DNA from 3 places in the Streptomyces sp. B3I8 genome. Region 3 is predicted to be linked to each of the others. Evidence: riboswitches for the same ligand, from Rfam matches in the RefSeq annotation. Region 3 holds a riboswitch; each other region holds the start of a gene.

Region 1 (3,267 bases), 1.7 Mb from region 3:
GGCGGGTGGCCAGGGCCCTGTCGTCTTGAGGAGTCACCCGACCGTGGCACGTCCAGCCCCCGGCGAACTCACCTTCGCCGCACCGCGCGGAGCGCAGCGGCCGCCGCGGCATCTCGCCGACCTGTCGCCCGCCGAGCGCAAGGAGGCCGTCGCCGCGATCGGCGAGAAGCCGTTCCGCGCCAAGCAGCTCTCCCAGCACTACTTCGCGCGGTACGCGCACGACCCGCAGGAGTGGACGGACATCCCCGCCGCCTCCCGCCCCCGGCTGCGGGAGGCGCTGCTGCCGGAGCTGATGACGGTCGTCCGGCATCTGTCGACCGACCAGGACACCACCCGCAAGACGCTGTGGCGGCTGTTCGACGGCACGCTCGTCGAGTCGGTGCTGATGCGCTACCCGGACCGGGTGACCATGTGCATCAGCTCGCAGGCGGGCTGCGGCATGAACTGCCCCTTCTGCGCCACCGGGCAGGCGGGCCTGGACCGCAACCTGTCGACCGCCGAGATCGTGCACCAGATCGTCGACGGCATGCGCGCCCTGCGCGACGGCGAGATCCCCGGCGGCCCGGCCCGGCTGTCGAACATCGTCTTCATGGGCATGGGCGAACCGCTCGCCAACTACAACCGGGTCGTCGCCGCGATCCGCCGCCTCACCGATCCCGAGCCGGACGGCCTCGGGCTGTCCCAGCGCGGCATCACCGTCTCCACGGTCGGCCTCGTCCCGGCGATCCACCGGTTCACCGACGAGGGCTTCAAGTGCCGGCTCGCGATCTCCCTGCACGCCCCCGACGACGAACTGCGTGACACCCTCGTCCCCGTCAACACGCGGTGGAAGGTGCGCGAGGTCCTCGACGCCGGCTTCGAGTACACGGCCAGGTCAGGGCGGCGGCTGTCCATCGAGTACGCCCTCATCCGCGACATCAACGACCAGGCGTGGCGCGGCGACCGGCTCGGCCGGCTGCTCAAGGGCCGCCCGGTTCACGTCAATCTGATCCCGCTCAACCCGACGCCCGGCTCGAAGTGGACCGCCTCGCGGCCCGAGGACGAGAAGGCGTTCGTCGAGGCGATCGCCGCCCACGGTGTTCCGGTGACCGTCCGGGACACCCGTGGCCAGGAGATCGACGGCGCCTGCGGTCAGCTCGCGGCCACCGAACGGTAGGCTTACGGACAGACGGTAGTCTTTTCAGCCATACACATCTTCATATTCCGACAGGGGAGCGCCACAGCGCTGAGAGTGCGGCAACCGGGCCGCAGACCCTCTGAACCTCGCCCAGGTCATTCTGGGTAGGGAGATCGGTCGTCACTCGAGCTGTTGCGCCCTGTCCGGGCCCGCCGCCGCCCCACGGGCGGGTCGGGTCCGGACAGGGCCGCGTCTTCTCCTGGTCCACTCCAGGAGGAATCCAGTGCACACCAAGAGCATGGTGGCCGTCGTCGTCGGCCTCGGCCTTCTCACGCTGTCCGCGTGCGGCTCGTCGTCCGGAGGCGGCGACTCCGCGTCCGGCGGCTCCAGGACCGTCACCCTCGTCAGCCACGACTCGTGGGCCGTCTCCAAGAACGTGCTCAAGGACTTCGAGAAGAAGTCCGGCTACAAGGTCAAGGTCCTCAAGGACGGCGACGCCGGGCAGGCCGTCAACAAGGCGATCCTCACCAAGGACAACCCGCAGGGCGACGTCTTCTTCGGCGTCGACAACACCCTGCTCTCCCGCGCCCTCGACAACGGCCTGTTCCAGCCCTACGAGGCCAAGGGGCTCGACAAGGTCGGCGCCGCCTACCGGCTCGACGGCAAGCACCGGGTCACGCCCATCGACTACGGCGACATCTGCGTCAACTACGACAAGGCGTACTTCCGGGCGCACAAGCTGGCCCCGCCCACCTCCTTCGCCGACCTCGCCGACCCGCGCTACAAGAACCTCCTCGTCACCGAGAACGCCGCGACCTCCTCGCCCGGCCTCGGCTTCCTCCTCGGCACCGCCGCCCAGTACGGCGACGGCCGGCAGGACTACTGGAAGAAGCTCAAGGCCAACGGCGTCAAGGTCGTCGACGGCTGGGAGCAGGCATACAACGAGGAGTTCTCCGGTTCGGCCGGCGGCAAGAAGGCCAAGGGGGACCGCCCGCTCGTCGTGTCCTACGCCTCCTCCCCGCCCGCCGAGGTCGTCTACGCCGACCCGCAGCCCAAGACCGCCCCCACCGGCGTCGCCGACGGCACCTGCTTCCGGCAGATCGAGTTCGCCGGGCTGCTGAACCACGCCCACAACACCAAGGGCGGCAAGGCACTCCTGGACTTCCTGCTCACCAAGGAGTTCCAGCAGGACATGCCGCTCAACATGTTCGTCTACCCGGTCGTCGACGGCGCCACGGTGCCCGAGGCGTTCGCCGAGTTCGGGCCCGCCGCCAAGAACCCGAAGACCATGGCACCCGGTCAAATCGCCGACCACCGCGACGAGTGGGTCAAGTCGTGGACCTCGCTCGTACTGAAGTGACCAAGGCGACCGGCGCGACCGACGCGGCAGCGGCGACCGGCGCGACCGGGGCGGGTGACGCGACTCCCGCGGCACCCGCCCCGGGCCGCCGGGACCACCGCGACCGCCGTCGGCGTGCCGCGGCGCGGCTCGGCCTGATGGCCACGCCCGTCGCGTTCTTCGCGGTGTTCTTCGCCTACCCGGTCACCGCGATCGTCGCCCGCGGCCTGCGGACGGAAGGCGGCTGGCAGCTCGGCCGGATCGCGGACGTCCTCGGGCAGTCCGACATCCGGCACGTGCTGTGGTTCACCACCTGGCAGGCGCTCGCCTCCACCGCGCTCACCCTGGTGATCGCGCTCCCCGGCGCATATGTCTTCGCGCGCTTCGACTTCCCCGGCCGGAACGTCCTGCGCGCGGTGGTGACCGTGCCGTTCGTGCTGCCGACCGTCGTCGTCGGCACCGCGTTCCTCGCCCTCGTCGGCCGAGGGGGACTCCTCGACGAGCTGTGGGGCCTGCGGCTGGACACCACCGTGTGGGCGATCCTGCTCGCGCACGTCTTCTTCAACTACGCCGTCGTCGTACGCACCGTCGGCGGCCTGTGGGGACAGCTCGACCCCCGCCAGGAGGAGGCCGCACGCATGCTCGGCGCCTCCCGGTTCACCGCCTGGCGCACGGTCACCCTGCCCGCGCTCGGCCCGGCCGTGGCCGCCGCCGCGCTCATGGTGTTCCTGTTCACCTTCACCTCCTTCGGCATCGTGCAGATCCTCGGCGGCCCCACCTTCGCCACCCTGGAGGTCGAGATCTACCGGCA
Region 2 (3,267 bases), 1.8 Mb from region 3:
GTCCCGGAGGCGACCAGGGCGCGCTCCAGGACGTCGAGGCTGGGCGCCCCGCCGGTGCCCATGATCAGACGGGACGACAGCGTCGTACCGCCGAGGACGAAGGGATCGTCGGCCATGGTCAGCCTCCTTGGACGGCGGTGAGGACCTCGACGCGGTCGCCCTCGGCGAGCGGCGTGGCCTGCCACTGGCCGCGCGGGACGACGGTCTCGTTGAGCGCGGCGGCGACCCCGGAGGGAGCGGTCGTCAGTGTGCGCACCAGGGCGTCGAGGGGGGTACCGGCGGCCACCTCGCGCGGCTCGCCGTTGACGGAGACGGTGACGGTCACGTGGCTCATGCCGGCTGCTCCGAGAGGGCGGGGGAGAGGGACCGGGTGCGGGCGCCGAAGCGCCGGGGACTGAAGGGACGGGCCTCCTCCGGCAGCACCCCGGTGGTCAGGACGTCCGCCATGACGTCACCGGTGACCGGGGTGAGCAGGACGCCGTTGCGGTAGTGCCCGGTGGCCAGCAGCAGCCCGTCCAGGCCGGTGGGGCCGAGCAGCGGCGCGTTGTCGGGGGAGCCGGGGCGCAGCCCGGCGCGGGTCTCGGTGAGCGGCAGCTCGGTGATGCCGGGGACGAGCTCGTGCGCGTCGCGCAGCAGTTCGTACACCCCGCCCGCGGTCACCGTGGTGTCCCAGCCCAGCTCCTCGCTGGTCGCGCCGAGGACCAGCTCGCCGTTCTCGCGCGGCACCAGGTAGACGTGGCTGCCGCGGACCACGGCCCGCACCGTACGGCTCAGGAAGGGCGCGTACCGCTTCGGCACGGTCAGTCGCACCACCTGCCCCTTCACCGGCCGCACCGGCGGCAGGACGGCGTCGGGCACGCCCGCGAGCCGCCCGCTGGCGCTGCCCGCGGCGAGCACCACCTGCCCGGCGGTGAACGCGGTGCCGTCGCCGGTGACCACGCCCGTGGCCCGGTCCCCGGCCACCGTGAGCCGCTCGGCGCACGCCCGGTGGAACACCACCCCGGCCCGCTCGCAGGCCACGACGAGGGCCGCGGCCAGCCGGCGCGGGTCGATCTGGTGGTCGCCGTCGACCCGCAGCCCGCCGCGCACGCCCGGCGCGAGCAGCGGTTCGAGCCGGCGGCACTCCCGCCCGCTGAGCCATTCCGAGGCAAGGCCCGAACGCCCCTGGAGGGCGTGCAGGTCGCGCAGGTGGGCCCGGTCGTCGGCGTCGAGCGCGACGGCGAGCGTGCCGCAGCGGCGGTAGCCGAGGTCGTGGCCGGTGACCTCGGTCAGCTCGGCGGCGAAGTCGGGGTAGCGGCGGGCGGACTCCAGGTTGAGCGCGAGCAACGTCTGCTCGCCGTGGTGCAGTTCGGTGACGGCGGCCAGCATCCCGGCCGCCACCTGAGCGGCTCCGCCGCCGGGTTCGGGGTCCAGCACGGTGACGGACAGTCCGCGTCCGGCGGTCCGCCAGGCGGTGACCAGTCCGATGAGCCCGCCGCCGACGACCAGGACGTCGGGGCTGTGCCCCGCGCCGCCCGCCGCCCCGTTCGAAAGCCTCTGCGGCCCTTGCGATGCACGCGACATGGGCGTCCAGCTCCTCCCTTCGCCGGCATGACCCGGATCAGGTTCGTACGGTCGGAGGCCGCAGCCTCCCTCTCAGCCCGGTACGCCCGGGCTCCCGCGGGTGCTTTACGGTGGCCACCCTAGTCCTTCGCCCCCCGACCCCCACAGGGAGCCCCGCACCATGACGCCCTCGCTCGACGGACTCGTCCTCGCCCCGGTGGCCGACCAGGCGCCGGGGCAGGTGGGTACCCGTACCCGTTTCTCGTACCACGAGAAGGACGGCGAGATCTGGGCCGAGTACGCGGGCGGCGACGTGGTCCGCGGCCACCTCGTGGGCACCCGCGCGGGCGACCGGCTCGACTTCCGCTACGTGCAGCTCAAGCACGACGGCAGCACCTCCTCGGGGCACTGCCTCTCCCGCGTCGTCGCGCTGCCCGACGGGCGCGTGCGTCTGGAGGAGAGCTGGGAATGGGAGTCCCAGGAGGGCAGCGGAACGAGCGTCGTCGAGCAGATTCCCGGCTGAGGCGGGTGCCCGGGCGGGAACGCTTATCGAGAGACGGCGTCGGCATGACGGCATCGGCATGACGGCATCGGCATGACGGCATCGGCATGGCGACATCGAAGGCGGGCAACCGCTGTGGACACTGTGGACTTCGAGGTGAACAGGTGAGCGAGCAGGCGCGGGGACCGGCGGAGCGGCGGGCCGTGATCGTGGGCGCGGGGATGGCGGGCGTGCAGACCGCGGTCGCCCTGCGCGAACAGGGGTTCACCGGACCCGTGACCCTGATCGGCGCGGAACCGCACCAGCCCTACGACCGGCCGCCGCTGTCCAAGGCGGTCCTGCTCGGCAAGGCGGAGGGCTCCGCCTTCGACATCGACTTCGAGGCCCTCGGCATCACACTCCGACTCGGCCGCGAGGTCCTCGGGGTGCGCCCCGGCGACCACGTGCTGGACACCGCCGACGGCCCCGAGCCCTACGACGTCCTCGTCCTCGCCACCGGTGCCGAGCCGGTCCTGCTGCCGGGCACCGAGGGCGTGCCCGGGGTGCACCTGCTGCGCACCCTGGACGACGCCGAACGGCTGCGCCCGGTGCTCGCGGGCGGGCACGACCTCGTGGTCGTCGGCGCCGGCTGGATCGGCGCCGAGTTCGCCACGGCCGCGCGCGAGGCGGGGTGCGAGGTGACCGTCGTGGAGGCCGCCGGCCGGCCGCTCGCCGAGGCACTGCCGGCCGAGGTCGCCGCGCCGATGGCCCACTGGTACGCCGAGAGCGGCGCCGTCCTGCGCACGCACGCCCGCGTGGCCCGCGTCGAGCCCGGCGCGGTCGTCCTCGACGACGGCGTGCGGCTGCCGGCCGGGGCGGTCGTCGTCGGCATCGGCGCCCGGCCCGCCACGGGCTGGCTCGCGGGGTCCGGGATCGCGCTCGGCGCGCACGGCGAGGTGCTCGCCGACGACCACCTGCGCGCCTCCGTGCCCGACGTGTACGCGGTCGGCGACTGCGCGTCCTTCCCGTCGGCGCGGTACGGGGAGCGGCTGCTCGTGCACCACTGGGACAACGCGCTGCAGGGACCCCGGACGGTGGCCGCGCACATCGTCGGGGAGGCGGCGGCCCCGTACGACGCGGCCCCCTACGACCCGGTGCCGTACTTCTGGTCGGAGCAGTTCGGGCGGTTCGTGCAGTACGCGGGGCACCACGCGGGTGCCGACACCATGGTGTGGCGGGGGGAC
Region 3 (3,267 bases):
AACGCTTCAGCTGCCCGCCCGCACGCCTTTTCGCACGCCTGTGCCCGCACACCTCAGCGCTTGCGGCGACGGCCCCGTGCGCCGCGCGCCGGGGGCACCACCGCCGTCCCCCCGCCGACTCGGGCGGCCGGCTGTTCGCCCCCGTGCGGTGTCGTCGCCCGGCCCGCCCCGCCCGGGCGGTCCGCGGAGACCACCAGCGCGGCCAGGGCGGTGGTCACGGGCACCGAGGCGACCAGGCCGATGGAACCGACCAGCGTGCGCACGATCTCTTCGGCGACCAGCTCGCTGGTGGCGACCGTCCCCACATCGCTCCGCGCGACGGAGAAGAGCAGCAGCAAGGGCAAAGCCGCACCCGCGTAGGCCAGGACCAGGGTGTTGACGACCGAGGCGATGTGATCGCGACCGATCCGTATGCCCGCGCGGTACAACGCCCTGCGGCCCATGACGGGGTTCGCCTCGTGCAGTTCCCAGACGGCGGACGTCTGGGTCACCGTCACGTCGTCGAGCACCCCGAGTGAACCGATGATGACCCCGGCCAGCAGCAGGCCGCTCATGTCGATGTCCGGATAGAGACCGTGGATCAGGCCGGTGCTGTCGTCGGTGTTCCCGGTGAGTGCGGCCCACCCGATGAACAGCGAGCCGAGAGCACCGATCAGCCCCAGCGAGATCAGCGTGCCGAGCACCGCGACGGAGGTGCGGGCCGTGAGGCCGTGACACATGTACAGGGCGATCAGCATGATGGCGCTCGACCCCACCACCGCCACCGCCAGCGGGTTCGAGCCCTGCAGTATCGCCGGCAGGATGAAGAACGACAGCAGCAGGAAGCTGACGGCCAGCGAGATCAGGGCGGCCAGGCCCCGCATCCGGCCCACGACCACCACGGCGACGGCGAAGATGCCCGCGAGCAGCGCCATGGGCAGGGTGCGCTTCACATCGGTGACCGAGTACTGCAGGTTCTTCGGTGCGGAGGGCTCGTAGGAGACCACGACCTTCTCGCCCTGGTCCAGTTGCCGCGACTGGTCCGGCTGGACGAACTCGGTGAAGGTGCGGCCCTTGTCCTTGCCCGTGTCGACGCGGACCGTGGCCTTCTTGCACGCACCGGAGTCCCCCGCGCCGGAACCCGGGGTGCCGCCGTCGGCCGAGGCGCCGTCGGCGGACGTCCCGTCCGCACCCGGGCCGCCCGTGCCCGTACCACCCACGGCGCCCACGGCCGCGCAGTCCACCCGGACCACCTTGGTCACCGTGGCCTGCTGCGTCTGGCGGTCGAAGCCGACGCCGGTGCGCTCGTGCGACGGAACACCGCCGGGCCAGAGCACGACCAGCCCCGCGACCACCGCGACGGCGAACGGGACGAGGACGGCGGTGATGACCTTCCGCAGCCGCTGCGAGGCGGGCGCCGCCGGTCCGTGGCCGTGGCTGTGGGAGTGGCCGGCACTCCCCTGGGAGTTGTCCGGCCGAGACGGAGGCTGCTCGTGTGGCGAGTGCTGATGGGGAGGGTGATGCGGGTGCTGAGAGGGCGTGGTCACCGACGCATCATCGCAAGAACAGCAGGGGCCCACTGTTCAGTCCTGCCACGCAGGCGTTAGCGTAAAAGCGCCTTAGTACACGCGGGAGCTCGGAGCACCGGGCTGAGAGGGCGCTGACCTCCGCAGAGGCGATGTTTCACGTGGAACATCGCCGGCGGACCTCGCTGCGTCGACCGCTGAACCTGTTACCGGGTAATGCCGGCGTAGGGAGTAGGTCTCATGACCATCAAGGACACACGCACGCCTGCCTCCGCACAGAACGTCAGTGTGGGCTCTGTCGGGGACTCCGAGAGGAACCCCGGCGGGACGTCCCACGGCGAGGAGGCCGGAACGTCCATCGGCTGGCACAAGGCGTACGTTGAGGGTTCGCGCCCCGATCTGCGCGTGCCGGTCCGCCAGGTGCACCTCACCAACGGGAAGTCGGTCACGCTGTACGACACCTCGGGCCCGTACACCGACCCCACTGTTGGGACCGATGTCCGCAGGGGTCTCGCGGCGCTGCGCGAGAACTGGATCACCGCCCGGGGCGACACCCAGGAGTACGCGGGACGTCCGGTCCGGCCCGAGGACGACGGGATCAAGCACACCTCGCCGCGCGGGGGGCTGCGCAACCTCGACGCGGTCTTTCCCGGACGGCCCCGCCAGCCGCGCCGCGGCCGGGACGGAACGCCAGTGACCCAACTCGCCTATGCACAGCGGGGAGAGATCACCCCCGAGATGGAGTTCGTGGCCATCCGGGAGAACGTCTCCCCGGAAGTCGTGCGTGAGGAGATCGCGGCGGGGCGCGCGGTGCTGCCGGTGAACGTCAACCACCCGGAGATCGAGCCGATGATCATCGGCAAGCGGTTCCTGGTGAAGGTCAACGCCAACATCGGCAACTCCGCCGTCACCTCCTCCATCGAGGAGGAGGTCGAGAAGATGACCTGGGCGACCCGCTGGGGTGCCGACACGGTCATGGACCTGTCCACGGGACGCAACATCCACACCACGCGCGAGTGGGTGCTGCGCAACTCCCCCGTGCCCATCGGCACGGTCCCCCTCTACCAGGCCCTCGAGAAGGTCGACGGCAGGGCGGAGGAGCTGACCTGGGAGGTCTACAAGGACACGGTCGTCGAACAGGCCGAGCAGGGCGTGGACTACATGACCGTGCACGCCGGGGTGCGCCTCGCCCATGTGCCGCTCACCGCGAACCGCAAGACCGGCATCGTCTCGCGCGGCGGCTCCATCATGGCCGCCTGGTGCCTGGCCCACCACAAGGAGTCGTTCCTCTACGAGCACTTCGAGGAGCTCTGCGAGATTCTCGCCGCCTACGACGTGACGTACTCCCTCGGCGACGGCCTGCGGCCCGGTTCCATCGCGGACGCCAACGACGAGGCGCAGTTCGCGGAACTGCGCACGCTCGGGGAACTCAACCGGATCGCCAGGCGTTTCCAGGTACAGACGATGATCGAGGGCCCGGGACACGTCCCGATGCACAAGATCAAGGAGAACATCGACCTTCAGCAGGAGATCTGCGATGAAGCTCCGTTCTATACACTCGGCCCGCTGACGACGGACGTCGCTCCGGCGTACGACCACATCACCTCCGGCATCGGTGCCGCGATGATCGCCTGGTGGGGCACGGCCATGCTCTGCTACGTCACGCCCAAGGAGCACTTGGGCCTGCCCAACCGTGACGACGTCAAGACCGGCGTCATCACCTACAAGATCGCCGCCCACGCAGCCGACCTCGCCAAGGGGC

Evidence for each region. A riboswitch is a leader RNA that binds a small molecule or an ion and turns the genes downstream of it on or off. The one in region 3 is predicted to bind thiamine pyrophosphate.
Region 1: linked by a shared signal. The riboswitch ahead of QFZ64_RS25185 (thiamine ABC transporter substrate binding subunit) and the one ahead of thiC (phosphomethylpyrimidine synthase ThiC) in region 3 are both predicted to bind thiamine pyrophosphate.
Region 2: linked by a shared signal. The riboswitch ahead of thiO (glycine oxidase ThiO) and the one ahead of thiC (phosphomethylpyrimidine synthase ThiC) in region 3 are both predicted to bind thiamine pyrophosphate.

What each region holds. Positions count from the first base shown of each region.
Region 1 is NZ_JAUSYN010000002.1:5,155,867-5,159,133, forward strand. It holds gene rlmN (23S rRNA (adenine(2503)-C(2))-methyltransferase RlmN) at 44-1,156, shown strand; TPP riboswitch at 1,199-1,306, shown strand; gene QFZ64_RS25185 (thiamine ABC transporter substrate binding subunit) at 1,416-2,477, shown strand; gene QFZ64_RS25190 (iron ABC transporter permease) at 2,615-3,267, shown strand, end outside.
Region 2 is NZ_JAUSYN010000002.1:1,678,785-1,682,051, reverse strand. It holds gene QFZ64_RS09750 (thiazole synthase) at 1-116, opposite strand, end outside; gene thiS (sulfur carrier protein ThiS) at 119-334, opposite strand; gene thiO (glycine oxidase ThiO) at 331-1,563, opposite strand; TPP riboswitch at 1,561-1,671, opposite strand; gene QFZ64_RS09735 (hypothetical protein) at 1,724-2,065, shown strand; gene QFZ64_RS09730 (NAD(P)/FAD-dependent oxidoreductase) at 2,266-3,267, shown strand, end outside.
Region 3 is NZ_JAUSYN010000002.1:3,489,700-3,492,966, reverse strand. It holds gene QFZ64_RS17620 (YibE/F family protein) at 54-1,526, opposite strand; TPP riboswitch at 1,598-1,753, shown strand; gene thiC (phosphomethylpyrimidine synthase ThiC) at 1,746-3,267, shown strand, end outside.